Regions from separate parts of the Sinorhizobium alkalisoli genome, predicted to be linked through region 3. Evidence: predicted binding sites of a transcription regulator. Region 3 holds the regulator's gene; each other region holds the start of a gene.
What was found. Region 3 encodes LexA, which represses DNA repair genes until DNA is damaged. Its sites were predicted from a motif close to TGTTCNNNNTGTGTTCNG; they were not measured.
Positions count from the first base shown of each region.

Region 1: a site for LexA is predicted at 3,067-3,084, ahead of EKH55_RS10690 (ribonuclease T2). Genes of this name have one in related genera too.
Region 2: a site for LexA is predicted at 3,549-3,566, ahead of EKH55_RS29760 (ImuA family protein). Genes of this name have one in related genera too.

Region 1 is NZ_CP034909.1:2,187,049-2,196,502, forward strand. Features, by position in the region: gene EKH55_RS10680 (ArsR/SmtB family transcription factor) at 1-287, opposite strand, end outside; gene ettA (energy-dependent translational throttle protein EttA) at 511-2,160, opposite strand; gene EKH55_RS10690 (ribonuclease T2) at 2,279-3,052, opposite strand; gene EKH55_RS10695 (alpha/beta fold hydrolase) at 3,288-4,241, shown strand; gene EKH55_RS10700 (DMT family transporter) at 4,238-5,188, shown strand; gene EKH55_RS10705 (thiamine pyrophosphate-binding protein) at 5,220-6,866, shown strand; gene EKH55_RS10710 (protein tyrosine phosphatase family protein) at 7,002-7,340, opposite strand; gene EKH55_RS10715 (DUF4432 family protein) at 7,474-8,334, opposite strand; gene EKH55_RS10720 (L,D-transpeptidase family protein) at 8,585-9,454, shown strand, end outside.
Region 2 is NZ_CP034909.1:3,106,618-3,116,071, reverse strand. Features, by position in the region: gene EKH55_RS15010 (error-prone DNA polymerase) at 1-1,122, opposite strand, end outside; gene EKH55_RS15005 (Y-family DNA polymerase) at 1,119-2,534, opposite strand; gene EKH55_RS29760 (ImuA family protein) at 2,575-3,528, opposite strand; gene EKH55_RS15000 (metallopeptidase family protein) at 3,697-4,131, shown strand; gene EKH55_RS14995 (redoxin family protein) at 4,346-5,023, shown strand; gene EKH55_RS14990 (DUF1737 domain-containing protein) at 5,102-5,308, opposite strand; gene EKH55_RS14985 (HpcH/HpaI aldolase/citrate lyase family protein) at 5,305-6,210, opposite strand; gene EKH55_RS14980 (hypothetical protein) at 6,326-6,571, shown strand; gene leuD (3-isopropylmalate dehydratase small subunit) at 6,697-7,302, shown strand; gene EKH55_RS14970 (RidA family protein) at 7,310-7,690, shown strand; SAM riboswitch at 7,872-7,949, shown strand; gene metA (homoserine O-acetyltransferase MetA) at 8,009-8,932, shown strand; gene EKH55_RS14960 (aldose epimerase family protein) at 9,099-9,454, shown strand, end outside.
Region 3 is NZ_CP034909.1:1,394,515-1,403,968, forward strand. Features, by position in the region: gene EKH55_RS06905 (alanyl-tRNA editing protein) at 1-532, opposite strand, end outside; gene EKH55_RS06910 (cysteine synthase A) at 536-1,576, opposite strand; gene EKH55_RS06920 (SDR family NAD(P)-dependent oxidoreductase) at 1,891-2,739, shown strand; gene EKH55_RS06925 (SMR family transporter) at 2,727-3,056, opposite strand; gene EKH55_RS06930 (SMR family transporter) at 3,059-3,397, opposite strand; tRNA gene EKH55_RS06935 (tRNA-Asn) at 3,549-3,623, opposite strand; gene EKH55_RS06940 (hypothetical protein) at 3,763-4,047, shown strand; gene EKH55_RS06945 (YrbL family protein) at 4,063-4,887, opposite strand; tRNA gene EKH55_RS06950 (tRNA-Cys) at 5,067-5,140, shown strand; gene lexA (transcriptional repressor LexA) at 5,799-6,509, opposite strand; gene EKH55_RS29340 (hypothetical protein) at 6,686-6,853, opposite strand; tRNA gene EKH55_RS06960 (tRNA-Ala) at 7,066-7,141, opposite strand; tRNA gene EKH55_RS06965 (tRNA-Ser) at 7,277-7,364, opposite strand; gene EKH55_RS29345 (hypothetical protein) at 7,375-7,728, opposite strand; gene EKH55_RS06970 (septal ring lytic transglycosylase RlpA family protein) at 7,653-8,693, shown strand; gene EKH55_RS06975 (D-alanyl-D-alanine carboxypeptidase family protein) at 8,751-9,454, shown strand, end outside.

The DNA.
Region 1 (9,454 bases), 790 kb from region 3:
GCGGCCGCCGACAGCAATCCGCGCACAAGCGCCACGCGGCCACCTTCCTGGCGCAGCCGGAAATAGGCCCAGGCGCCTTCCTGATAGCGATCGATCAGGGCGACTTCGCCGAGGAGTTTCAGGTGCCTCGAGATGCGGGGTTGCGACTGGCCGAGAATTTCGGTCAAGTCGGTTACGGTGAGATCGCTGGCGGCAAGCAACGCCAACAGGCGCATGCGCGTCGGCTCCCCCGCCGCCTTCAAGACGTCGACCAGCGCATCCAAGCCAAGTGTGTCACGATCAACCATCGCCTTCCCCATCAACACATAAAGATATCTTTATGTGAATTACGGATGGCACGCAAGCGAATTTGCGCAGGAAGGCAACGGGATGGCGTTGGCAGACAGGCGGGCGAAAAGCTCCGCGGACCAGACGATACCGCATGGCCGCGCTTCTGAACCGCGAGGCCCAAGGCCTCGACCCTCATTCCTGTGCTTGTCACAGGAATGAGGCGCTGGGGGTGACCGCGCCCTAACGCGTCAGGCGCTTGTAGGTCACCCGTGTCGGGTTGACCGATTCGGGGCCAAGCCGGCGGATCTTGTCCTTCTCATAGTCTTCGAAGTTACCCTCGAACCACTCGACGTGGCTGTCGCCCTCGAAGGCGAGAATGTGGGTCGCGAGACGGTCGAGGAACATCCGATCGTGGCTGATGATCACGGCGCAGCCGGCGAAGTTCTCGAGTGCATCCTCGAGCGCGGCCAGCGTCTCGGTGTCGAGATCGTTGGTTGGCTCGTCGAGCAGGATGACATTGCCGCCGGATTTCAGCATCTTGGCGAGGTGCACCCGGTTGCGCTGGCCGCCGGAAAGCGTGCCAAGCTTCTGCTGCTGATCGCCTCCCTTGAAGTTGAAGGAGGAGCAATAGGCGCGCGAATTGACCTCGTGCTTGCCAAGCTTGATGACATCGTTGCCGCCGGAAATCTCTTCCCAGACGGTCTTGTTCGGGTCGAGCGCGTCGCGGCTCTGGTCGACATAGGCGAGCTGCACGCTGTCGCCGATGCGGAAGGAGCCGTCATCCGGCTGCTCCTGGCCGGTGATCATCCGGAAGAGCGTCGTCTTGCCGGCGCCGTTCGGACCGATGACGCCGACGATGCCGCCCGGCGGCAATTTGAAGCTCAGCCCATCGATCAGGAGCTGGTCGCCATAGCCCTTGGAAAGGTTGTCCGCTTCGATGACGACCTGGCCGAGCCGCTCGCCGACTGGGATGATGATCTGCGCGTCGCCCGGGCGCCGATCGGCCGCCGCCTTGACCAGCTCGTCATAGGCGCGGATACGGGCCTTGGACTTGGCCTGACGCGCCTTCGGGCTCGAGGAAATCCACTCCTGCTCGCGGCTGATCGCCTTCTGCCGGGTAGCCTCCTCCCGTCCCTCCTGCGCCATGCGCTTGGCCTTGGCTTGGAGATAGGCCGAATAGTTGCCCTCATAGGGAATGCCTCGGCCACGGTCGAGTTCGAGGATCCATCCGGTAACGTTGTCGAGGAAGTAGCGGTCGTGGGTGATCATCAGCACGGCGCCCGGATATTCGCGCAGGTGCTTTTCGAGCCAGGCGATCGTCTCGGCGTCGAGATGGTTGGTCGGCTCGTCGAGCAGCAGCAGGTCCGGCTGCGAGAGCAAGAGCTTGCATAGCGCGACGCGGCGCTTCTCACCGCCCGAGAGGTTATTGACGTCGGCGTCGCCCGGCGGGCAGCGCAGCGCATCCATCGCCATTTCCACCTGGCTGTCGAGGTCCCACAGGTTCTGGCTATCGATGATGTCCTGGAGCTTCGCTCCCTCTTCCGCCGTCTCGTCGGAATAGTTCATCATCAGCTCGTTGTAACGGTCGAGGATCGCCTTCTTGGCGGCGACGCCCTCCATGACGTTCCCGACCACGGTCTTTGCGGGGTCGAGTTGCGGCTCCTGCGGCAGGTAGCCGATCGTAGCGCCTTCCGCGACCCAGGCCTCGCCGGTATATTCATGGTCGAGGCCGGCCATGATTCTCAGGACCGTCGACTTGCCGGCCCCGTTCGGACCGAGGATGCCGATCTTGGCGTCCGGATAGAAGGACAGATGGATGTTCTCCAGGACCTTCTTGTTGCCGTAGGCCTTATTGAGCCCGGCCATGTGGTAGATGAATTGACGTGCCATAAAGCATGCTCCGCATCGGAAGGGGAATTTGGCCGCTATGTAGGCGAAATATGGTGGCTGGGCAATCCGCCAAAGGCTTTGCCCACGCCGATCCCTTGCTCGCGGAGTGCCGCTTCGATCAAGTCCGTTTGACGGCGGCCACGATCCCCTTCGCACATTTGAACTCGGTCGGTCCGGCCGCCTGGATCAGGTTCCGAAGATCCGCCCTGCCCGAAAATTCTCCGGTCAGGCCGATGGTGAGGCCTGTGATCACACTTCGCCCAGCCACCGTCTGGCAACGCATCCGCACCCGCTCCCCAGCACCGGCTCCGAAGCTTTTGTCGAATGCCGCCTTGATCTCGGCTTCGCCGACCTCGGCTCCGATCCTGCCGGCAAAGAGCGCCTGCACGGCGGACTCGTTCAACTGGTCGAGCAGACGAAGCTGCAAGGCGAAGTAATCCTCGGCATTTTCCGCCTGGCAGGTGCCGCTGCGCAGCCATTGGTGCCGGTCGAGGCCGGATTTCACGCCCGGCATGGCGACGAGCAGGCGCGCGGCCGTCTCGTCCGCCATGGCGAGCTTCGGCAAGTCGAGCCAGTCACCCTTGCGGTCGCGGCCCTTCAGTTCCGCCTCGACGCCGCAATAGCTCTTCCTGAGCGGCCACAGGCCGTGAAGCGAAAAATGCGTCGCGTCGACCCGCTCGGCCGCCTGCTCGGCGCACTCCTTGCGCGTCGGCCGCGTCTCGCAGAAACCCGGCTGCCAGCTGACCGCCAGGACATATTGCGTCCGGCCGGCTTCCACCGCCTCCCCGCCCCCGGCCGCCGCTTGTTCCTGCGCCGCCGCCGGAGATACAAGAACCAGACCCAGCACAAGCGCTGCAACCCGCGGTACACTCACCATTCCCCGCACTGCCATAATGGCCTCCATTGAAAAACAAAACGAGAACAAAAGAACAACAAAAGCGGGAAAATTGCAACCCCCTGCTGAAGGCGCCTTACAACACCCCGGAATTCTCCTGACCTCATGCGCAACAAGCAACAAGCGGCGATTGCCTTTGGCGGCCAAATCGATTTGATATCTCAGGGCAGATTTATGCTCGGCTCTTCCGCAAGGGCGTGGCGGTGCCGTGAGGAAATGTTCGGAGATTGGAATGTTCGGGCAGGTAAAAACGCTTCAAAGCCCGACGGGCGCTATGCTCGCCTGGCGCCACTGGCCTGCCTCTGGCGAACCGATCGCCATTCTGCTCGTCAGCCATGGCCTAGCCGAGCATTCCGGTCGCTACGCCCGCTTGGCAGAAGCCATCGCCGCCGACGGCATTCATATCTACGCCCATGACCACCGCGGACATGGTCATACGCGCGCACCCGACGCGCCGCCGGGGATGTTTGCCCGGAAGGGCGGCGTCGAAATGGTCATTGCCGACTTGCGCGCCGTGCGCGAGATGGCCGTCGCGCGTCACCCCAGTCTGCCGGTCATCCTCTTCGGACACTCCATGGGTGGCCTGATCGCCCTCAATGCAGCCGAAACGCATCCTCGATCCTATGATGCGCTCGCCGTCTGGAACTCCAATTTCCGACCGGGTTCTGCCGGCCGCGTGGCCCAGGCGATTCTCCGGATCGAGCGAATGCTGAAAGGCTCGGATGTGCCGAGCCCGATGCTTTCGCGTCTCACCTTCGGCGCCTGGGCTCAGGCTATCCCGAACCACAAAACCGCCTTCGACTGGCTGTCGCGGGACGAGGAAGAGGTTGCGAAATATATCGCCGATCCGCTCTGCGGCTTCGATGCCACCGTATCGCTGTGGATCGATCTCTTCATTCTCGTCTATGCCGGAGCGCGGGCGGACCGATTGGCGCGGCTCCCCGCGCGCCTTCCCGTTCACCTCGCCGGCGGTACCGCCGATCCGTCGACCGACGGCGGAGCGGCAATTCGCTGGCTTTGCGATCGCATGAAGGCGCGCGGGATGACGGACGTAACGGTCGCGATCCATGAGGGCATGCGTCATGAAACGCTGAACGAGCTCGGCCGGGAGAAGGCGACGCAAGACTTTGCCGCCTGGTGCCGGGACGCGGTGGGCGTGAAAGCCCCTACGGGCGCACTCTCATGAGCGATGTGGTCCTCTCCCGGTCGGCACCGGACCGCCGTGTCAGCTACGGCCTGATGCTGATGGTTCTTTCGGTGCTGATTTCGCCGGTGATCGACGTCTTCGCCAAGCTGGCGATCGCCACCGTCCCGTCGGCGGAGATCACCGCCGTGCGTTTCCTGCTGCAGGTCGTCTTCATTCTCCCTGTCGTCCTCTACCGGCGCACGATGCTCGATCTCACCTGGAAAAAAAGCGCGCTGCATGCGCTGCGCGGCGGTCTCCTCGTTCTGACCATGCTTTCCTTCATCACGACGCTCAAAGTGATGGAGGTGGCCGATGCTATCGCCATCTTCTTCGTCGAGCCGATCATACTCACCATTCTCGGCAGCATCTTTCTGAAGGAGACGATCGGCTGGCGGCGCTACACCGCCTGCGCCGTCGGCTTTTTCGGCGCCATGCTCGTGATCCAGCCGAGCATGCAGGAGGTCGGACCGATCGCGCTCCTTCCGATCGTCGCGGCTTTCACCCTCGCCGTCTTTCTGCTCCTCACCCGAATGGTCGCGCAAAACGAGGACCCCTGGTCGATGCAGTTCCATGCGGGCATCTGGGGCTGCCTTTTCTGCCTCGTGCTGCTGGCGTTCGGCCAAGGAACGGGCTCGAGCATCGTAGATCCCGTCTGGCCGGAAGGGCGCGTCTGGCTCTACCTGTGGGGTGTCGGCGTCGCTGCCACCGTATCCGGCGTGCTCGGCGTCTATGCCTATCGCGCCGCCCCCGCCTCGGTGCTCGCACCCTTGCAGTATCTGGAAATCGTGTCGGCGACGATCCTCGGTTGGCTCGTCTTCGGCGATCTGCCGGATGCGCTGAAGTGGCTCGGCATCGCCATCATCATCGGCTCCGGCCTCTATATCATCTGGCGCGAGCGACGGCTGCAGAAGACCGCCGGCACGCCGCCGGTCTCGCCGGCAATCTGAGGCGAAAAACAAAGCATTGGGAGGCGTTCGCATGAAAACGGGAGGGCAACTGGTCGTCGAGGCGCTGGTGGCGAACGGCGTGAAGCGCATATCCTGCGTACCGGGGGAAAGCTATCTGGCCGTGCTCGACGCGCTTTGCGACACCGATATCGACGTGGTCGTCTGTCGCCAGGAGGGGGGCGCCGCGATGATGGCGGATGCCTGGGGCCGGCTGACCGGCGAGCCCGGCATCTGCATGGTTACCCGCGGCCCCGGCGCAACGAACGCGTCTGCCGGCCTCCACATCGCCCGGCAGGACTCGATCCCGATGATCCTGTTTATCGGCCAGGTCCAGCGTGACGCCCGCGAGCGCGAAGCCTTTCAGGAGATCGAATATCGCCGCGCCCTCACCGAGGTCGCGAAATGGGTCGGCGAGATCGACGACCCCGCGCGCATCCCGGAATTCGTCACCCGCGCCTTTGCCGCCGCCACCTCTGGCCGCCCCGGCCCGGTGGTGCTCACGCTGCCGGAGGACATGCTCACCGAGACCGCCAAAGCCCCCGCCGCACGCGCCTACCAGCCGGTCGAAAGCCATCCGGGACCAGGTCAGATCGCCCGCCTCGAGGCGCTCCTCACGGAAGCGAAACGACCGATCGCCATTCTCGGCGGCACCCGCTGGACGGCTGACAGTGTCGCCGAATTCCAGCATTTCGCCGAGCGCTGGCATCTGCCGGTCGGGTGCTCCTTCCGCCGCCAGATGCTGTTCGACCACCTGCATCCGGTCTATGCGGGCGACGTCGGCATCGGCATCAATCCGGCGCTTGCGGAGGAAATCCGGCAAGCCGATCTCGTTCTGCTCGTCGGCGGCCGCTTCTCGGAAATGCCCTCCTCCGGCTATACGCTGATCGATGTGCCTTATCCGAAACAGACGCTGGTCCATGTGCATCCCGATCCATCCGAAATCGGACGCGTCTATCGCCCGGATCTCGCAATCGCCGCGAGCCCCCGCGATTTCGTCGCCGCGCTCGAAATGGTGCGGCCTGCCGCAGACCCTTCCTGGTCCCCTCGCACGGCGGCCATGCACGCAGCCTATCTCCGATGGTCGACTCCGCCGGTGACGGGGCCGGGCAACGTCCAGATGGGGCCGATCATGAACTGGATCGAGGCCAACACTGACCCCGATACCATCTTCACCAATGGCGCCGGCAACTATGCCACCTGGCTGCACCGCTTTCATCGCTTCCGCCGTTACGGCACCCAGGCGGCCCCCACCTCCGGCTCCATGGGCTACGGCGTGCCGGCGGCGGTGGCGGCCCGTCACCTCCACCCCGACCGCGAAGTCATCTGCTTTGCAGGCGACGGCTGTTTCCTGATGCACGGCCAGGAATTCGCGACCGCGATTCAATATGCGCTGCCGATCATCGTGCTCGTTATCAACAACGGCATCTACGGCACGATCCGCATGCACCAGGAGCGTGAATATCCCGGCCGCGTCAGCGCGACGGATCTGACCAATCCGGACTTTGCCGCGCTTGCCCGCGCCTATGGCGGCCATGGCGAGACGGTGGAGCGGACGGAGGAATTTGCCGAAGCCTTTCTTCGGGCCCGCGCCAGCGGCAAGCCGGCGATCATCGAGATCAAGCTCGACCCGGAAGCGATCACGCCGACCCGCACCCTCAGCGAAATCCGTAAGGGTTGAGAAGAGACAACGCCGAACCTCGGCGCCAATCTTTGCATTTGAGGCACCCGCCCTTTTACCGCGCCTGCCTTCAGCAGAGACTCGGTCCTGTCATGCCGAAACCTCCATGCACGCCGGCTAACGGACGACGTGCCTTCAGCCGCGGATATGCAGCGTCTGCTGATAGACGGCGGTGGAGCGAGCCCCGGAACGGCAGTAGCCCAGCATCGGGCGCGGAAATTCGTCGAGTGCATCGACCATGCGGGTGACGGCGTCTGCCGTGACACCCATCGGGCCGATCGGGATATGGGTGATTTCCAATCCCAATTCCTCGGCACGCGCGGCGATCGCATCGAAGGTGGGTTGGTCGGGTACTTCGAAATCCGGACGGTGGCAGACGATGGACTTGAAGCCGAGCGCCTTGATCTCGTCGAGGTCCGCGACCGTGATCTGGCCCGCGACCGAATATTCATCGTTGATCTGGCGAATGTCCATGATGGCGTTTCCTCATGAGTCCTTTGCCTTGGTGTAGGCCGGGCGGCAAGCGGCGTCAATCGCCGGAGCGGGATGAGGAAAAGTGTGTGCGGTTTTCCGCCCGCATCCCGCTGAAACTAACGGAACATTGCTTTCAGGAGACCGCGAAGGCGAGCGCATAGTCGCGGCGCTCGCCCGGCTCCAGAAGGGCGAGTTCGCCGCCGGCAGCAAGCTCGGCCCGCTTCGCCAGCCGGTGCGACGCCGGCTCGATGCTGATCACATCGGCACTGCCGCGCTGGCAGCGCCAGATCTGCAGAAACGGCAGCGTCTCGGCCCGGAACCGGACGTGAAGGCTGCGGCCTGCAAGCCCCGGCAGCGCGACAAGCGAAACCTCCGCCCACCCGTCGCCGCCAGCGACGGCGGGCAAGCAGAAATGGGCGCTCTCCTCTGCGCCGAAGCGCCAGGCAAGCGAACCGCCCTCGACCGACGTGCTTTCGATCAGCGTTTCCGCGCCGAGGAGGCGGCCGGCGATGTTCATGTGATACATCATCATCGGCGCAAAGGCCGTAGCTCCGATATTGACGACTCGATCCTCGAGCAGCACGCCTCCACCATCCCGCTCGGCTCGCCAGCAGCGCTCGATCGCCGCCCTGCCGCCGCAGGCAAGTTCGACCTCGATGACGGCCGTGCACCGGTTGCCGGCGGAAGCCATGTCCGTTCTCGTCACCGGTGTCCCGCAGAGCGACCCATGCAGCGGATAACGCGCGCCGTCACCCCGGCCGGGGAACGGTTCCGGATGACGGATATGGTCGGGGCCGCACGTGAAGAAGAAACCGGCCAATGCGCGGTCGATCCGTGGATCTCCGTCGGAGGGAACTGCGTCGCCGGGCGACAGATCGACGCCGGCAACGACGAAGGCGGCGATATCAAGGGCAGACGATCGGTCGAGCAGGAGACAGACCTCGCCCCCAGGGCCTGCACTGTCTCCTTTCTTGGCGCCGGTCCCCACTTCCATCCGTTTACCCCCAGAATCAGCTGTAACGAGGGTAGAATAGCCTAACGGGACAGGTGTTTGCCCGGCACTTCCCCATGAACTATCCGGCACCGGAAAACGTTATGAATTCAAGAAACTCGGGGCGTGGCGGCGATCGGCCGTTGCGCTCGCTGGCAGGCTCGCCTAACGGATTTAAGGGAATGTTCATGATGAATTCATTTATTTCACATTAACGTCGAAATCGGCATGTACCGCCGCGAGGCAGCCCCGAATGAAAACAGGTTCTATCGTGACGTCAGCGACCCGCATTGGACTTTTGCTTCTCACCGCCGCCGGTCTTGTGGCCGTGGAGCTGGCGCCCGCGCATGCACAGGAAGGCTATCGCGGCTATTGGCACCGCGGCGATGTGATGCTCGTTACGCCCGAGGGTGACATTCTCGACTACATGCCCCGGGATGGCGAAGTGCACGCCGTGCGCGATCGCAGCGGCCGCACGGTTCTGATCGACGACTGGGGCAATATCGTTGCGACCGTCGTGCCGAATGACGGCTATGGCGTGCGCCGCCGCGGCTACGGCGTCGACGTCTATTCCAACCGGCGCGACCGCGGAGACGTCTACTCCGAGCCCGGCGAGTTTACCGGCACCGTCCCCGATTATCGCGATGTGACGCCGGCACCGGTGGAGCGCGAAGAGCTTCCGAACAGCCTGCCTTCGCTGACCGAGGGCGACCAGGCCGCCTATGATCCGCAATATGACGAACCGTTGAGGCAGCCTATGCCGCGGGCTGCCCCGGTAAAGGGCAAGTCCCAGGCGGAGATCGCGGCGCTGCAGGTTTTCCTTGACCGGGAAGGTTTTTCACCCGGCGTGATCGACGGCAGGATGGGGTCGAACGTCACCAAGGCGATCGAGGCCTGGCAGCAGGCAACCGGCGAAACGCTCGATCCCAACAACACCGAGGATATTCTCGAACGGCTGCGCTTCAACGGCGGTCTTCCGATCGCCACCTACACCATCACCGCGGCCGATGCGGCCGGGCCCTATGTCGCCTCGATTCCGGAAGATTACGCCCACAAGGCCCAGCTTCCGCACCTTTCCTTCACGTCCACCGCCGAGATGCTCGGCGAGAAATTCCATATGGAC
Region 2 (9,454 bases), 1.7 Mb from region 3:
GCGGTCGAACAGCAGCGTGAATTTCTGCGGATCGACATCGGTAATGCCGAGGCAGAAGCAGACCGAGGAATTGGCCGCCGATCCCCGCCCCTGGCAGAGGATGTCCACGCTGCGGGCGAATTTCACCAGCTTGTGGACGGTCAGGAAATAGGGCTCGTACTTCTTCTCGTGGATGAGTTCGAGCTCGTAGTCGATCTGGCGCTTGACCTTGTCCGGCACACCGCCCGGATAGCGCTCGATCGCCCCTTCCGCGACGAGCCTGCGCAGGCTTGTCGCCGGGCTCTCGCCTTTCTCGTTTTCATCCGGATATTGATGGCTGAGCTCGTCGAGGCTGAAGGAGAGCCGCTCGAAAAACCGGCGCGCATTGGCGATCGCCTCGGGATAATCGCTGAAAAGCCGCGCCATTTCCTTCGGCCCCTTCAGATGCCTTTCGGCATTCTTCTGGAGGAGGAACCCGGCGCTCATGACCGTCACATGCTCGCGGATCGCGGTCACCACATCGGCGAGCGGGCGGTAATGCGGGTCGTGGTAGAGCGCGTCGTTGGTGGCGAGAAGCGGGACGCCGGTCTTGCGGGCGACGGCGGCCAGAGCGGCGAAATCGTGCCGGTCGAAGCCGTCATAGCGCGGCGTCAGGCCGAGATGGAGCCGGTTGCCGAGAGGCTCCTGCAATGTCTGCAGAAGCGCGTCCAGAGTTTCGGGTTCCGGCCGGCCGTCCTTCGGCAGGACGATCAGGAGAAGCTCTTCCTGCCATTCGAGGAGATCGGCGAAATAAAGCGTGCAGTCGCCTTTCTTCGAACGCAGGTTCCCGGCGCTGAGCAGGCGGCAGAGATGCCCCCAGCCGCGCCGGTTCTGGGGATAGGCAAGGATGTCCGGCGTGTCGTCGGCAAAGGCGAGACGGGCGCCCGGCTGGAAAGGATAGCGTTCCAGCTTCGCCTTGGCATGGGCCCTGACAACGCCGGCGACGCTGTTGCGGTCGGCGATGCCGAGGCCGGAAAGTCCGATCTTCTTGGCGAAGACGACCATCTCCTCTGCCGGCGCCGCCCCTTCGAGAAAGGAGAAGTTCGTGCGTGCGCCTAGCTCATAGAAGATGGGGAGCTCGTAGAAGCTGGGTTTCTCGCTCATGCGAAAACTCCATGCATGAACCAGCGGGCCGAGGAGACCTCCCGTTCATAAAGGCCTTCGCGGAACAGCCAGAACCGCCGGCCCTCCTGATCCTCGACCCGGAAATAGTCGCGGGTCGGGTGGTCCTCGCCATCGATCCACCATTCGGCGGCGATGCGTTCCGGCCCCTCGGCGCGGGCGACGCGGTAGCGGGTCTTGCGCCAGTTGAAGCTGCGCGGAGGCCCCTCCGGCACTTCGGCCGTCGCCTCCACCGGTTCGGGATGGGCGAAAATCCGTAAAGGACGGTTTTCAGGAAAAACCCCGCCTTTCAGGCCTGGGGCATCCAGGAGTGCTGCGACGTCCCGCAAGGGGGCAAATCCGCCCGCCCGCTCCGGCAGATGGCTTTCGGCAAAGCGCGCCTGCATCAGGCAATCGGGCCCGAAGCGGGCGGAAACCTTGTCGACGAAGGCGGCAAGCGGCTGGCTTTCATCGGGGACGCCGGAAAAATCCTGCTGGGCGGGATCGAGCCTCTCGCTCCTGAGCACGGCAAGCCGGAGGATTTCGAAGCCGTATCCGGCATCGAGATCGTCATGGATCGCCTGCAGCCGCTCGCGAAAGAGTGCTGCGATCCGCCCGGCGTCATTCAAGGCAACGGCGGCGTGGGCCTGAACGCGGAATACCCGACCATCGACACGGAACAGCAGGAGCTCGAACAGCCGCCCGCCTTCGCCCTGCCGCTCGAGAGAGGCGCGGACGTCCTTGGCGAGATGCCGGGTCAGTTCGAGAATATACGCCTCGTCCTGCAGCGGCTCGGCAAAGCGGCGCTCGGCGGAAAAGCTCGGCACCGGCAGGCGCGGTGAGAGCGGCTCGTCCACCCGGCCCCTTGCCTGATCGAGCCTGAGGAGAAGTTGGGCACCGAAGCGGCGGGCAAGCGGCGCGCGCGGCGCCTTGAGAAGATCGCTGATCTCTCTCAGCCCGACGCGTTCGAGTGCGGCGGCGGTTTCCGCCGGCAGGCGGAGCGCCGCGACCGGCAGGGGCGCCAGGATCCGATCGGCCTCCTCGGGGCCGATGACCGCGTCATGGCCATGGCGGGACGCCGCCCAGGAGAGGCCGGCGGAAGAAGAAATGGTCGCGCGCGCCTCAACCCCGAGCGCAAAAAGCCGGGAGAGCACATCGCTGACCAGCGCCTTTTCGCCGCCGAAGAGATGCGCGCAGCCGGTGATGTCGAGGAACAGGCCATCCTTGCCGTCGAGCGCGACAAGCGGCGTATAGCGGTCGCACCAGTCGGCAAGCCCTTCCAGAAAGGCCTGGTCGGCCGCCGGGTCGGCGGCGATCACGTCGAGCGCCGGGCACATGGCGCGCGCCTCCGCCGCCCCCTGGCCGCGCTTCAGGCCGATCCGCTCCGCAAGCGTATCGAGCGCGACGAGGCGCATGGCATTGTCGATCTTCGCGGCGAAAACGACGGGCGGGTGATCAGGACGCCCGCGCGAAAGCCAGGAGGCGCCCCAGCGGCTCCGCGCGACGCGATCGGCCGGCAGATGCGGAAAGTGGATCGCCAGGATTCTCTGGCGGGTCGTTTGCCTGAAGAGCGGCGCTTCGGCGCTCATTGAGGGGAGAGAAGCGGCGGTCATGGGCGTTCCATTCGAGAAAGATGTCGTGAGGGGCAGACGCCCTGTTTTTTTCGACAAGGAGGTGAAAGCTTGGATGGCCGACGCTGCCGCAAAGCATCGAGCCATCGGGGAGGGGACGTTCGCCGGCCGGCGCCGGCTTGATCTGGAAGCGGAAAAAGGCGCTGCTCGCCTCCTCATGCCCCGCCTGCCGGAAGAGAAGAAGCGGAACCTGGCCGGCCCGCGCCTTGACGTGCAGGCGCCGGCTCTCGCTCAAGGCGAGAGAGGCGGGATTGCCGCGGATTTCCAGCACGATCGTGGCGAAGACCGGCACCGAAAGCGCCGCCTCGGCGATCCAGAGCGCATCCTTGACCTTGCCCGCGGACACGAAGAGGAGCCGTTCCGCATCAAGCCCGTAGCTCCTCAGTCCGGGGGCATAAGGATTGCCGGCCTCGCGCGCAGCAAGCGTCTGGCTGATCCACAGGACCGGGGCGAGATGCCCCTTTTCCCTTCTCCGCTGCTGGTAGAGAACGGCAAGCGCCATGACGAAGCCGGCCGCCGCGCCTGCATCGCGGGTTTCGGCATTGCGGATTTCCACCAGGCCCTCGAGCGGCAACCCGCCTTTGAGCACATCGTCGAGCGAGGCAATTCCAAGGGGCATGACCTGGCGGTCCGGCGCGCTCTCCCTGCCGCGGCGAAAGCCGCCGCGATCGGCATCCCGGATCGCCGGCACGACAGCGGACGAGCAGCCGTTCTCAATCCGTGCTATGCTTTCACGAAGGGAAAGAATGGTTTGCCGTTGCACGGCGTTCTCGGCCATGACGGTCAACTCCGATCATATGTTCACGTTATGTTCTTATGGATTCCAGAGCTTGCGAAAAGAGTCAACCGTCATGATGTAAGAATTTATTCCTTGCCTCGTCCGGGTGGAATTCAACACTCGAAAAACAAAGGCGAAACCGCTATATGAGGGCGACAAGGAGTGCCCATGGCCCGCATAGACCAGACCGAAGATTGGCGGGAACGCCACGCACCGACGCTTACGACATTCGAACAGCTTGCGTTTGAAGCCTACATCCATCTGCCGGAGGAATTCCGCAAGCTGACGACGGATCTCACCATCGAAGTTGCCGATTTCCCGAGCGACGACGTCTTCGAAGACATGGCGCTGGAGACGCCTTTCGACCTGCTCGGCCTCTTCGAAGGCCGCGGCATCGGCGAACGCTTCACGCTCGAAACCGGCGAACTGCCGAACCGGATCATTCTCTACCGTCGCCCGATCCTCGATTATTGGGCGGAAAACGACGAAACGCTGGGCGACATCATCACCCATGTGCTGATCCACGAGATCGGCCACCATTTCGGCCTGTCCGACGACGACATGGAGCGGATCGAGGCGAGCGTCGAACATCTGGGCGGCTAGCGCATCGGCCCGAAAATCGTACCCGATTTTCGGAAAGCTCAATGCGCCGATTCAAAGAGTTACAGCGACCTTTGCGCGTCTGAAAAGACGCGCATTTCACCGCGGCAGGGATCGCAGCTGTTTACGCTTGCCCGTCGGCGACCGGACCATTTTCGCCTCGATTCTGAGCCATACTGCCTCTTCTTGGCTGGTCCTTCGGGCGAGGAGGTCGACCATGTCTGAGCACTATCCAGACCATCCGCTACAGCCGGGCGACCAGGCCCCCAACATCGTGCTGGACGCGATATCCCGCGAGGGGAGGATCGCGCTTGATGATTTTCGCGGTCGAAGCCCCGTGTTGATCGGGTTGTTTCGAGGGCTGCTTTGTCCGTTCTGCCGACGCCATGTGGCGGCGATGGCCCGGCTCAACCCGGCCCTTAGCGAGAAAGGCGTCGCCTCGCTGGCGGTGGTCAACACCCCGGTGGAACGCGCACGCCTCTATTTCCGCTACCAGCCTATACCCGGCCTGCTCGCCGCATCCGACACCGAGCGCGCTTCGCACCGCGTCTTCGGCTTGCCTCTCATCGAGTTTACGGAAAATGAGACCAACTGGCCGCAGAGGGTCGGAATGGACGCGGTCTCGGCGATGCGGGTCGATTGGCCGGGGGAGTTGCCCGAACCGATGAATCCGGCGAGCGGCGGCGATCTTCTCAGCAGCAAGGACGGGTATGAAGTCACGGAAGCCGATGAGCAGGTGCGGATACCCGGTCATATGCAGCTTGTCGGCCATTTCCTGCTCGACCGCGACGGCGTGGTACGCTGGAGTTTCACCGAAGTCGAAGAGGATGGCCGAAACGTATGCCGGGCGTTGAATCCCGAAGAACTGATGTCGGCCGCTTCCCAACTCGCATGACACGGCGACAAGTCGTCGTCGGCCGCCGCGCGTTCTCGATTGACCTCTCGCTACAGGGAGACGATCGCGACGTTGCGCTCACTCTTCCGAGAGCTTGACGTCCGGATGGTAATCCTTGCCCGACACTTCCTTCACCACCGCCTGGCCGCACTGCATATGCTGGGTGTCGGCGTTGAAGGCATAGGTCGGATTGCCGTGGAGCTCCCATCCCTGGTTCAGCGCCGCCGTCACCTTATGGCAGAAGGAGGCGTCGTCGGGGCCGGTGAGAAAGCGATAGAGTTTCACGATCTTGCCTTTCGTGTTTCGATGATATCCGCCTTGGCGGCGAGTTTCTGCGCTTCGTCCAGATGCAGCCGCTCGACCATGCGGCCGTTGAGACTGATCACGCCTTTGCCGGAATTTTCCGGAAGGGCAAAGGCGGCGATGATCGCGCGCGCCTCCGCGAGCGCTGCGTCATCGATGCCGAAGGCGTCGTTGGCGAAAGCAATCTGGGCCGGGTGGATCAGCATCTTGCCGTCGTAGCCCATGTCGCGTCCCTGCCGGCACTCGGTTTCGAAACCTTGCGCATCGCGGAAGTCGTTGAAGACCGCATCGACGGCATCGAGACCGCTGCCGCGGGCGGCAAGGAGGATCTGCATCAGCCAGGACAGGAGATAGGGGCGGCTCGGGAGGTCGGCGACGCCGGTCGCCTTTCTCATATCATTCAGGCCGACGACGAGGCAGTCGAGCCGGCCGGCGCGCGTGCGCCCGGTCTCGGCGATCGCCGGCGCATTGATCACGCCGCGCGGCGTCTCGATCATCGCCCAGAGCCTCACGCTTTCCGGTGCGTCGTTTTCCGCGAGCCAGTCGAGAGCGGCCTGAATGTCGGCGGGGACTTCGACCTTGGGCAGGAGGACCGCATCGGCACTGACGGCGAGTGCGGCGGCAAGATCCAGTTCGTCGAACCCCGCCTCCGTCCGGTTGATGCGGATGACCGTTTCGATCTCAGGCCGGTCCTCGGAAAGATGCCGTACCAGCGCGTCGCGCGCCTCTCTCTTGCGCTCGGGCGCCACGGCATCCTCGAGATCGAAGATGACGGCATCGGCGGTCAGAACCTTGACCTTGGCGAGCGCACGGGGGTTGTCCGCCGGAACGGAGAGCACGGAGCGGCGCAGCCGCACGGGATGGTGGTCGGTCGGTCTCGTCATAGGCGTCGTTGTGCCCCCCTTTGCGCTTTCGCGCAAGCCGGCGCTCTTGCAGCTCTCCTGCGCCCCTTGCAAGCGCGCGGGCGCACACCCACATGCGTGACAGAAAGGTAGTCCTATGCGCAGCATCCGCTCTGTTCTTTTCATGACCGCGGCCATCGTCCTCTCGCTGGCCGCTCTCGTCTTCACCGCTTCCCTCGCGCTGGCGCTTGCCGGCATCGCCGCCGCGATCGCGATCGGCAGCGCGATCGCCGCAAGACTCGGCCCGCGGCCGCGGCCAGCGCATACCCGCGCGGCTTCCGCCGGTCGAGAGCGGGAAATACGGATCTGGAACGACGGCCGCGGCACGATCATCGATCTGTGATCTGCCTTCAACGACCATTGCGCTCGGTTACCCGAGTCCGGCAAACGCAGATTCTCCTTCAATTCAGCGCAAAACTGATCTAAACGCTTCTGCCAACACTTCCCGCTGAAATCGAAGGCCAAGACATGGAAAAGTTCGTCAAGCTTACCGGCGTTGCCGCGCCCTTGCCCGTCGTCAACGTCGACACGGACATGATCATTCCGAAGGACTACCTGAAGACGATCAAGCGCACCGGCCTCGGCAAGGGGCTTTTCGCCGAATCCCGCTACAACGAAGACGGCACGCTGAACCCGGACTTCGTGCTCAACAAGCCGGCCTACCAGGACGCCAGGATTCTCGTCGCCGGCGACAATTTCGGTTGCGGCTCCTCGCGCGAACACGCGCCCTGGGCACTCCTCGACTTCGGCATCCGCTGCGTCATCTCGACCTCGTTCGCCGATATCTTCTACAACAACTGTTTCAAGAACGGCATCCTGCCGATCGTCGTCAGCCAGGCCGACCTCGACAAGCTGATGGACGACGCCAGCCGCGGCTCCAATGCGGTGCTCACCGTCGATCTCGAGGCGCAGGAGATCACCGGCCCGGATGGCGGTTCGATCAAGTTCGAGATCGACGCCTTCAAGCGCCATTGCCTGCTGAACGGCCTCGACGATATCGGCCTGACGCTGGAGAAGGCGAGCGCCATCGACAATTTCGAGACGGCAACCGCTACCTCCCGGCCCTGGGCATAAGCGCCCAGTGGCGGCCAGGCTTATTTCCTCCGGTTCGCCCTTCGAGAAGGCGGCAGGCTATTCGCGTGCCGTCGTCAAGGGCGACTGGTGCTTCCTCTCCGGCACGACCGGCTACGATTATGCCACCATGATCATGCCGGAGACGGTGGAGGAACAGGCGCGCAACTGTCTGAAGACGATCGAGGGCGCGCTCAAGGAGGGCGGCTTCTCGCTCTCGGATGTCGTGCGCAGCCATTGCTACGTCACGGACGCCAGCTTCGCCGACCGCGTCTTTCCGATCTTCGGCGAGCTGTTCGGCGACATCCGTCCGGCCGCGACGATGATCGTCTGCGACCTGATCCGCCCGGAAATGCTGATCGAGATCGAGGTCACGGCGTTCAGAGGCTGAGGAGAACGACGAGCCGATGCACTATGTCGCCGACCACGACCTGAGGATCGCTCGACCATGGAACGCAGGATCGCTTGGCGCAATTCGGTAGCCGGCTCATTAATGCGCGCGTCCTTCCGCGCGTCCTTCTTTGGCCATCCGGAATCGTTTTTCGTTGACCATACGGCAGTCCTCGCGCTATCAAACGATCCGTGGTGATTTGGCCGGCCGGCTTGCAGCCACGTTAAAGAAGTCGCTAAAGGGCCGAGGAGAACGATTTCCGAGGACCGGTCGCGATGATCTCGCCGCCGGTTTTTTTGTATTGATCGAGTGGAGCCCATGCCCATCAAGATTCCCGACGCGCTGCCCGCCTTCGAGACCCTGGTCAACGAGGGTGTGCGGGTGATGACAGAGACCGCGGCGATCCGGCAGGACATCCGCCCGCTCCAGATCGGGCTTCTCAATCTCATGCCGAACAAGATCAAGACCGAGCTCCAGATGGCGCGGCTGATCGGCGCCACGCCCCTGCAGGTCGAACTGTCGCTGGTGCGGGTCAACGGCTATCGGCCGAAGAACACGCCGGAGGATCATCTGCTCGCCTTTTATGAGACCTGGGAGGAGGTGAAGGGCCGCAAGTTCGACGGTTTCATCATCACCGGCGCGCCGGTCGAGACCCTCGACTACGAGGAGGTCACCTATTGGGACGAGCTTAAGCGCATCTTCGACTGGACGGCGACCAATGTGCATTCGACCATGAATGTCTGCTGGGGCGCCATGGCGGCGATCTACCATTTCCACGGCGTCCCGAAATATTCGCTGAAAGAAAAGGCCTTCGGCGTCTACCGGCACCAGAACCTGAAGCCTTCGTCGGTCTATCTGAACGGCTTTTCCGATGATTTCGCCGTGCCCGTCTCGCGCTGGACGGAGGTGCGCCGCGCCGATATCGAGCGGGTGCCGGGGCTCGAGATCCTGATGGAATCGAAGGAGATGGGCGTCTGCCTCGTGCACGAACGGAAGGGCAACCGGCTCTACATGTTCAATCACGTCGAATATGATTCCACCTCGCTGTCGGAGGAATATTTCCGCGACGTCGATGCCGGCGTGCCGATCAAGCTGCCGCACGACTATTTCCCGCACAACGACGCGGCGCTGCCGCCGCAGAACCGTTGGCGCAGCCATGCGCATCTCTTCTTCGGCAACTGGATCAACGAGATCTACCAGACGACGCCCTACGAACTCGCGAAGATCGGTGCCGAGCCTTAATGTTCATTCCCTTCTTCCTCGAACTGAAGACGGAAAAGATCACGGTGACGCACGCCGGTCTGCAGGCGGCGACCAAGCAATTGCCCCGCTGAACTTTCCCGTTGCCGCATGGCTGGAAATGACGCAGTTTGGCGCCGGCATCGGGATAAGGAGCGAGGGACAGAAAATGAGCACCGACACGGAAGTCTTCGGCCACCTGCCTTCCGGCGAACCGGTCCACCGCGTGACCCTCAGCGGTGGCGGGCTGACGGCGAAGGTTCTGAGCTGGGGGGCCGTCATCCAGGATCTCAGGCTCGAAGGCCATGCGCCGCCGCTCGTGCTCGGATTCGAGGATTTCGACAGCTATCCCGCCTATTCCTCCTATTTCGGCGCCACCCCCGGCCGCAATGCCAACCGGATCGGCGAAGGACGCTTCACCCTCGACGGCAAGGTCTATCAGCTCGAGCTCAACGAGAAGGGCGTCACGCATCTGCATGGCGGAAGCGACAATATCGGCAAGCGCAATTGGACGATCATCGCGAG
Region 3 (9,454 bases):
TGACGATGCCGGGATTGGCGGCGAGTTCCTCGTCCGTGATCCATTGCACGTAGACCGGGTGGTTTTCGTCGACGAGCTTCATCAGGGCCGCTGTCACCTGTTCCTTGTCTATCGTTTCGCTCATGTCGAAATCGACGCGGCTTTCCTCCACGCCGACGGCGGCGCCGGTGATCGGATAGGGGCAGACGACGGAAAGCAGGTGGCAGGCCGTGTGCATGCGCATCAGCCGATAGCGACGCGGCCAGTCGATGTGCAGGACGAGCTTCTCGCCGACGGCCGGCTGCGGCTGCCCGAGGTTGGGCAGATGCACGATGACGTCCTTGGTGGCGCCATGCCGCGTGTCGGCGATGACGATGCGACTCCCGTCCTCGCGCTCGAGAAAGCCCGTGTCGCCCGGCTGGCCGCCGGAGGCGGCGTAGAAGCAGGTCTGGTCCAGTTCGATCCCGCCATCCTCCAGGAGCCCCGTGACCTGCGCCTCGCAGGTCGACAGATAGAAATCATTACGGAAAAGGGCGGTCACGCTTCTGGTCATCGATCACTCGACTGGTTCGTAGGGAACAGTGATGCTCGAGGTCCGCGCAAGCCAGCCGGGCACCGGCAGGCCCTTCGAGTTGAGAAAGTCGGGGTTGAAGAGCTTCGATTGATAGCGGTTGCCATAGTCGCACAGGATCGTCACGATCGTATGCCCGGGCCCGAGTTCCCGCGCCAGCCGCACGGCGCCGGCAATGTTGATCCCGGTGGAACCGCCGACGCAGATGCCTTCCTCCTCGATCAGGTCGAAGACGTAGGGCACGGCTTCCGTATCGGGGATCTGGTAGGCGAAGTCCGGTGTGAATCCCTCGAGATTGGCGGTGATTCGGCCCTGGCCAATGCCTTCGGTAATCGAGCTGCCGCTCGCCTTCAGCTCGCCATGCGCATAATAGTTGTAAAGGGCGGCGCCTTCCGGATCGGCAATGCCGATCTTGACGTCGGGATTTCGGGCGCGCAGCCCCTCGGCCACCCCGGCGAGCGTGCCGCCGGAGCCGACGGCGCAGATGAAGCCGTCGATCTTGCCATCGGTGTCCCGCCAGATCTCCGGCGCGGTCGTGTCGACATGCGCCTGCCGGTTGGCGACGTTGTCGAACTGGTTCGCCCAGATGGCGCCGTTTGGCTCGGTGCTGGCGAGTTCCTCCGCCAGCCGCCCGGAAATCTTCACATAGTTGTTGGGGTTCTTGTAAGGCACCGCCGGGACCTCCACCAGTTCGGCGCCCATCAGGCGAAGCGCATCCTTCTTTTCCTCGCTCTGGGTCTCCGGGATGACGATGACCGTGCGATAGCCCAAGGCGCTTCCCACGACGGCAAGGCCGATGCCCGTATTGCCGGCCGTGCCTTCGACGATCACGCCGCCCGGCCGGAGCGTGCCGGCTCTCTCGGCGGCGCGGATGATCCAGAGGGCTGCCCGGTCCTTCACCGACTGTCCAGGATTGAGAAATTCCGCCTTGCCGAGGATGTTGCAGCCGGTGGCTTCGGAGACGGCCTTGAGCCGGATCAACGGCGTATTGCCGATTGCTTCAAGCACGGACGGAAGAACACGCATTTTAAGAAACCTCGCGCTGAACGGAACGTATGCCGAGCCTCAAGCCAAGCACTAACCAGGATTGACGGCAAGCCGATAAACATTTCGTGCGGGTATATCGGTCGCCGAAATGTTGGCGTCTTTTCCGCCTAGCCTGTTGAATAAACAAGAAATAGCGTTTCGAAGCTTTCTTGTCCCGGGCAAAAATCGTCTCCGCGGTCAAATGATGGGCGGGAAGCGGAGGTGCAGGCGGCATTGCCGTCGCAGCGGTCGGCCTTGGATGAAAGGTCGGGCTTTGCGGGGAGAGGCAAAGTCCCAACGGATGCGAGGAGGAGATGACGACTGCTTTTACCGCCCGCCCAGAGCACGGTCTGGCATGGATAACCGGCGCGAGTTCGGGAATCGGGCGCGCCGTGGCCCTGCAACTCGTCGAGGAAGGCTATTGCGTCGTCGTCACGGCGCGCAGCCACGACAAGTTGGTCGCTCTGCAGCACGAAGCGACAGGGCCGGGGAAAATGATCGTCCTCGACGGGGACGTGACCCACCCCCATGACATGGAGCGGGTGATCACGGCGATCGAATACGAGCATGGACAGGTGGCGCTCGCGATCCTCAATGCGGGCGTCGCAATCCCCGTGCGTGGTGACGATCTGCATCACGATGCCTTCGACAGGAGTTTCGCCGTCAACCTCCAGGGCGTTGTCAATTGCCTTGTGCCGCTCGTCGAACATATGAAAGCGAAGGGGCATGGGCAGATCGCCATCGTCTCCTCCGTTGCGGGCTATGGCGGCCTGCCCATGAACGCCGCCTACGGTGCGACCAAGGCAGCTCTCATCAACATGGCCGAGAGCCTTAAATTCGATCTCGACCAAATCGGCATACGCCTGCAACTGATCTGTCCGGGATTCGTCGATACACGCGGCGCCGTAAAGGGCGATTTCCCGCGACCCGCACTCGTCAGCGCCGAGACGGCGGCGGCGCGGATTTCGCAAGGGCTGAAGTCCGGACGCTTCGAGATCACCTTCCCGAAACGCTTCACCTATCTCGTCAAGCTGCTCAAGTTTCTGCCCTATGGGGTCTATTTTCCGGTTCTCCGCTGGCTGATGCCGTGGCGGGCACCGCGCAACACGGCGCCCAAGCACAAGGAGTCCCGTTCAAAGGGACGGCCGCGTCAGGCGGTGTGAAGCACCAGCACCGCACCGAAGATCAGGCAGAGACCGATCCACCCGATCGGCTTCAATCTCTGGCCAAAGAGAAGGCGGCCCGAGATCGCCGTTCCAAATATGCCGGTAGCGCCCAGCACGGCATAGGCGATCGCCAATTCCATGCCTTTGACGGCCTCCGCGAGCAGCGCAAAGGCGGCGAGCACGAGCGCAATCGAAAGCACACCCCAGCCGCGGTGACTAAAGCCGTTCGATCTCGAGGAGGCGAGGTTGGCAGCCACGTCGAAAAGGCCGGCCAGCACTGCGAAGGCGAAGGAGGAGAAGGAAAAGACTGGCATGCTCATGCCGCGCTTTCCTCGTCCTGCACCTTGCCGGCATTGACGAGAAGGATACCGGACACGGCCATGGAGAGGCCGAGCATCTCGCGACCGGTCAGCACGTGATCGAAGACCATGACCGAGACGAGCGTGATCAGCGCGACGCCCGAGCCTTCCCAGATCGCGTAGGCGACCCCGACGGGAATCGTCTTCACCGCCATAGCAAGAAACACGTAGGAGAGCGCGATCGAGCCATACATGACCGCATGGCCGACATAGGCGCCCCCGGCGGCCTTCATGGCGGTGAGGCCGGCGATTTCGGTGCCAATGGCGAGAATCAGGAAAAACCACGCGAAGCGCATCCGGAACCTCTGATGGACCTGTGGCGCCGTGCGTTTTTCAGGGCACACAGAGGACGCTGTAAATCATTGGATCTGCGCATCGATTTTCGGCCGATGCGCTAGCAAACGAAAAGAGCCACTCCGGCCTTCGCCGCGAATGGCTCTTCGAAACTGGCTCCCCGGGCCGGATTCGAACCGGCGACCTATCGATTAACAGTCGAGTGCTCTACCGCTGAGCTACCAGGGATCATCTGCGCCGCAGAAGTGAGGCTGCTAATACAAATGCTTTTTCGATTTGCCAAGCGATTTTTCAAAAAAAATTGAAAGCGCCGCTTGCTCGGCTGTGGAGAAAGCACCAATTCTGGGAAAGTCGCAGGAAGGAAGCAATGGCGAAGAAGAAGCATTTCGGTATCGATCCGAAAACGCGGGAAATCATTCTCGGTACATGGCGCGTCGGCCTGCCCGACTCGCCGGCCCTCAGGGTGACGATTGGGCTTCTGCTCATTGCTGGCGGTGTTCTCGGCTTCCTGCCGGTCCTCGGCTTCTGGATGATACCGCTCGGGCTGCTGGTGCTGTCGCACGACATACCGGTTGTGCGCCGCGCACGCCGACGACTCGCCGTGTGGTGGGCCCGCTGGCGCGGCAATACCGAGAAAACGTCGGGGAAGTAGAATTGCGATCTCGGGCTAGCTGGCCCGTGAAACGTTGAGTGCGTCCGGAACGCCCTCGACCGCGTGAAGTCTGCGCTTCGGCCGCAGATACGGCTCTAGGACCGTGTGGACGTGCCCCTCGTTGGGCAGCGCCGCCGGATCGTTCAAGGTTCTGGCGAGTTTGAGAAACAGCTTCTCACGCATTTGCCGCAGTCTGAAGCCGTTGGCCCTGCGGCTGAGAGCGAAAATGCGCAACGGGCTTTTTTCACCGGTCCCGTCGATGCACATCAGTTCCTCAAAACCGCGACGGTCCGTCACTACGAAGTTGCCGGCATTGCAATCCATCAGCACGATGTGAAGCCGGCGACAGCGCTCGAAAAGTTCGTCAATCATCGCCAGGTGCCTGGCCGTCAACCGCCCCGCCAGCGCCAGGTCGCGCAAGGTTGGGGCCAACTGTCCGTTTGCCATAGTGATCTTCTCGACCACGAGACCGAGGCCGTGTTCGGTCTGAACGAAGCCCAGCACTCCGGGGATGGGGAGATCGGCTGTGTCGGACAGGGTGAACTTTCGGGCCTGTTCGATGAACTCGTCGACTTCGCGTCGAAATGTCCGGTAGGCACCGAACCGCTTGAAGCGATCGATGAAGCGCAGCATCCGCGTCGATTGGCGCTCGCCGCTGTTGCCCCTGATTCTGAGAACCTTGACCAAAATATTCGGGTAGAGGTCATGCTCGAAAACACACCGCTGGTGCCCGCCTGCACATTGGTGCCAGTCGGAAAGGGAGATCTTGCCGTCGAACATGTCCTCGCCCATTAAGTGTGAAAGTTTTGTGACAAAACAGCGCCGGTTGAGGAAAATCAAGGAAAATCCTACCTTATGGGTGAGTTTATTGCGATCGAACTGGGAGGCTGGGCATTCCAGTGTCCAACCTCCTTTTACGATGGGCCGAGACGAGGGGTGCGTTTTTCGGAAATTGCCTCTTGCGGTTCATCTCGAATGATTCTAAACGCTCGCCACGACTTGATATTTCTTGTCGATGAGGCCTCGTGGCGGAGTGGTGACGCAGAGGACTGCAAATCCTTGTACCCCGGTTCAATTCCGGGCGAGGCCTCCAAATTCCCCTGATGATCCGGCTGGTGGCACCGATGTGCGCCGGCAAATTTCTTGGCAAGTGATCTTCAGCCGCTGCGGCAACGGCCGCTTGCCTGCAGAATGTCGATTCCGGCCTGACCGGGCCGCCGCTTTACCACCGCCTGATCGTCGGAGCGCGTTGGTCAGGCGGAATCGCCCGCCGCATGGTCAAGCGATACCGCGAGCGTGGCCGCGAGAACGGTGTGCGCGCAATCCGATCCAGCAAGACTCCATAGGCAGCGCTTTGGAGGAACTTTCATCGGACCCATGGATCGCGTCGAGATCGCAACAAGGAGGAGAGTCCATGGGCAAACCCAGGACTGCAGATCCGACCGGCCAAGCCATGCCGTCTCCCACATGAAAGCCGAACCCGAGGGAGATTGAGCTGGGCCCGAAACCGATACGATAACCGGGGAGAATACCCGTGGCGCCGACCGTCCACCTGCGGACGGCTCTACGCCCATGCGGGGATGGGGGGAGGCAGCCAGACGAAAGTACTCGGCGCTGGTCGGCCGCAACGTCGAGCGGAACGTCTACCGCCCAAGGCTTCGGACGATAACTGTTGCCCACTCGATCACGCACTGTGCGCAAATACCCATGCATCGGCCAAACGAAACGGCTCCGATCACCGGGGCGATGGGCTAGTGATACCGCCGTATCAGCCCGACCAGTTTGCCCTGGATTTTCACCCGGTCCGGTCCGAATATCCGGGTCTCATAGGCCGGGTTCGCCGCTTCGAGGGCAATCGACGCACCTTTCCGGCGGAATCGCTTCAGGGTCGCTTCTTCGTCATCGATCAGTGCCACGACGATATCGCCCGGACTGGCCGTGCTCGCGTTGCGGATGATCACGGTGTCGCCATCGAGGATGCCGGCCTCGATCATCGAATCGCCCTTGATTTCCAGTGCGTAATGTTCACCGTTGCCGATCATGTCGAGCGGAACGGAAACCTCGTGCGTATTGTTCTGGATCGCAGAAATTGGGACGCCGGCGGCGATGCGCCCCATCACGGGAACCGCAATCGAGGACGTCTCTGCGGGTGGCGCCTCGACCCTGGGCGCGGCAGATGGCTTGCCCAGGCTGCCCTCGATGACGCTCGGCGAAAAGCCGCGCCTTGGCTGCGCCGGTGTCGTATAGGCTTCCGGCAGCTTGATGACTTCAAGTGCGCGTGCCCGATTGGGAAGCCGGCGAATGAAGCCCCGCTCCTCGAGCGCAGTGATCAACCGGTGGATGCCCGACTTCGACGCAAGATCGAGCGCGTCTTTCATTTCATCGAAGGACGGCGGGACTCCCGACTCTTTCATTCGTTCATGAATGAAGAGAAGCAATTCCTGTTGCTTGCGGGTCAGCATGGCGCGTCACTCCAGAATCGCGAAACAAATCAAGAACAGACACTATCCGTTCCATTTGTGTTCCGCAAGTGCCTAACATTCCGTGAATATTGCCATGCTGAATTGGGCGGCGTCGCTTTGCCGGGGCCGACAAGCCATTGGGCTGTCGGGCGATGGAGCGTTGATGTGGCGCCCGATCAATAGGCGAGGCGCAGACCCCCGGGACTGAGAACGTCGAAGTCAGGCTCAGGGTAGGGGCCGTACCACTGCGCGTAGGTCGTGTTGCCCGTAGCGCCGGTGGTGGCGCATCCCCAAAGTGACAGGAGCGCCAATGCTGCAACCGCCATCAGAGTTTTAGAGGACATGATTTTCTCCACTCGCGGGAGTTGCCGACACGAAAAGATGCAGACCCCAACTGTCCCTCAATTCGCCAGCGATGGCAAGGAAACCTTGGTGGCCGAAACCAGCATTTTGTGTTCCCGGTAAACGACTTGGCGCAATGCGCCTCGGCGAAGAAACCTGCCGCCGCCGCCGGGCAGATCGGGCATCACGGCTCCGGGCTGGACAAAGAGAAGAATGGTGGAGTCGAAGGGAGTCGAACCCTCGACCTCCGCAGTGCGATTGCGGCGCTCTCCCAACTGAGCTACGACCCCGGCAGGCCTGGACTATATAGAAGAATTCCACGGCGCGCGCCAGCCCGCTCGGCTGAATTGGCCGAACGTGCTCGAGACGTCGGCAGACAGTCGAGTCCGAATGGGAGCAGGTGCCGGGTCGGACAAAGTTCACGCTGGCGGATGGGGTGGGATTCGAACCCACGGACGGTTGCCCGTCGCCGGTTTTCAAGACCGGTGCCTTAAACCGCTCGGCCACCCATCCGGGCAGCGCGTTATTGCGCGAAGTGCGGTTCGTTGCAAGATTTAAGCTCGCCGCCCGCACGAATTTCTTCGGCCTCTGCCGCTTGGTACTGCGCATCTCCGTCGGTCTGGTATTTACGTTTTGTAAACCATAACGAGAAAAACCCGGCGCGATCTCGCCTAGAAATTCGTATTTTTGCCTTGTTGTTGTCATCATTACACGATTGTCCCTTTCCGGGACGTCGAAAGATCCGCGGGGGTGAAATGCGGATCGTTCGGGCACGAATTTCGCGAATGACCTTGGGGACAGATGATATCTCGTAGAAAAGCGGCATGCCTTGCGAGGGGATTGCGCCTCGCTGCAATTCCACTGCTTTGCGCAGCACTAGCGGCCTGCGGTTCGACGTCCAGCGTCAAGAAGAGCAAGTCGAGAAGCAAGGAATATTTCGCCGAATCGGTCTACGGGGTCAAAGCAAGTCCGCGAGTGGCCAACGGGCGCAACATTCCGAAGGGCGGCGGGCGATTCCAGGTCGGCAATGCCTATCAGGTCAAGGGCAAGTGGTATCAGCCGAAGGAGGAGCCGGGCTACAACAAGACCGGCATGGCCTCCTGGTACGGCTCGGCCTTTCATGGCCGGCTGACGGCGAATGGCGAGGTCTATGACAAGTATCACCTCTCCGCGGCGCATCCCACGTTCCCTTTGCCGAGCTATGCTCGCGTGACCAATCTCGAGAACGGCAGCTCCGTCATTGTGCGGGTGAACGATCGCGGGCCCTATGAATTCGGCCGGATCATCGATGTCTCCTCGAAGACCGCCGACCTGCTCGATATCAAGCGCAAGGGAAGTGCCCAGGTACGCGTGCAATATGTCGGCCGAGCCCCGCTCGAGGGCAACGACATGCCTTATCTCATGGCGTCTTACGTTACCAAGGGCGATCGCGGCCCTCGCATCGCGCCGGAAGGGCAGATCGCGACGGGGGTCATGGTGGCTTCGAACGAACCGCTGCGCGATCAGGCACAGGACCTTGGGACTCTGACGATTCCGGCGAAATCGACGCTTGGCGCAACGAGGTCGTTGAATGCGCTCACGGCGCCGCCTGCAGCGTCGCCGGCATCGGCCGCGCTTGCCGAGTTCATGATGCTGCCGGAGATCGGGCCGGTTCCCTCCGAGCGCCCGGAATGGATCCCGTTGCCGGATGGCAACATGGCCTATGCCGCCGCCTATGTCGAAGTCCGGGTCAGTGACAGGGCTTCGCCATTCGAACTGATCATGGCCGATCCGGACCCGCTGACGTCCGACTCCATTCGGGCCTACGCAAAGCGGCAGAACCGGGGCGTTCTGGCCGATTGACGCCGGTTGAATAGGTCTGGCGGCGCTGCTATGCCCGTGAAGAAACCGGAGTTTCTCATGCGCATTGTGTGGCTGGCGATCGTGGGTGTCCTTGCAGCGGTCGTCGCAGGTGATGCGGAGGCACAGGCGCCTGCCTTCGACACCAAGGCGAAACAGATCTATCTCGTCGATGCGGAGACCGGGAGCGTGCTCTTTGCGCGCGGCGAGAACGAGCCCGTGCCACCGGCGTCGCTTGCAAAGCTCATGACGATGGAACTGGTCTTCGAGGCCCTCGACAAGGGGGAACTGACGCCGCACGCGACCTTCGAAGTTTCGGAACACGCCTGGCGCACGGGCGGAGCGCCATCCGGCACCGCGACCATGTTTGCCGCGATCAAGTCGAAGGTCGCGGTCGCGGATCTCATGCAAGGTGCGATTGTACAGCTGGCGAACGACGCCTGCATTGTTCTGGCCGAGGGAATGGCGGGCAGCGAGACGGCCTTTGCCGAACGGATGACGGAGCGGGCTCGCGAACTCGGCATGCCGGTCGCGACATTCAAGAACGCGACCGGACTGCCGGACCCCGGAAACAAGATGACCATGCGCGAACTCGTCACGCTTTCGCGGCATTTGCACGAGGCGCATCCGCATTATTACCGCCTCTATTCCCAGCCGGATTTCGAGTGGAACAAGATCTTCCAGCGCAACAAGAATCCGCTGATCGCCGCCAATGTCGGCGTCGACGGGCTGGCGACGGGATTTGCGGAAGGCTTCGGCTTCTC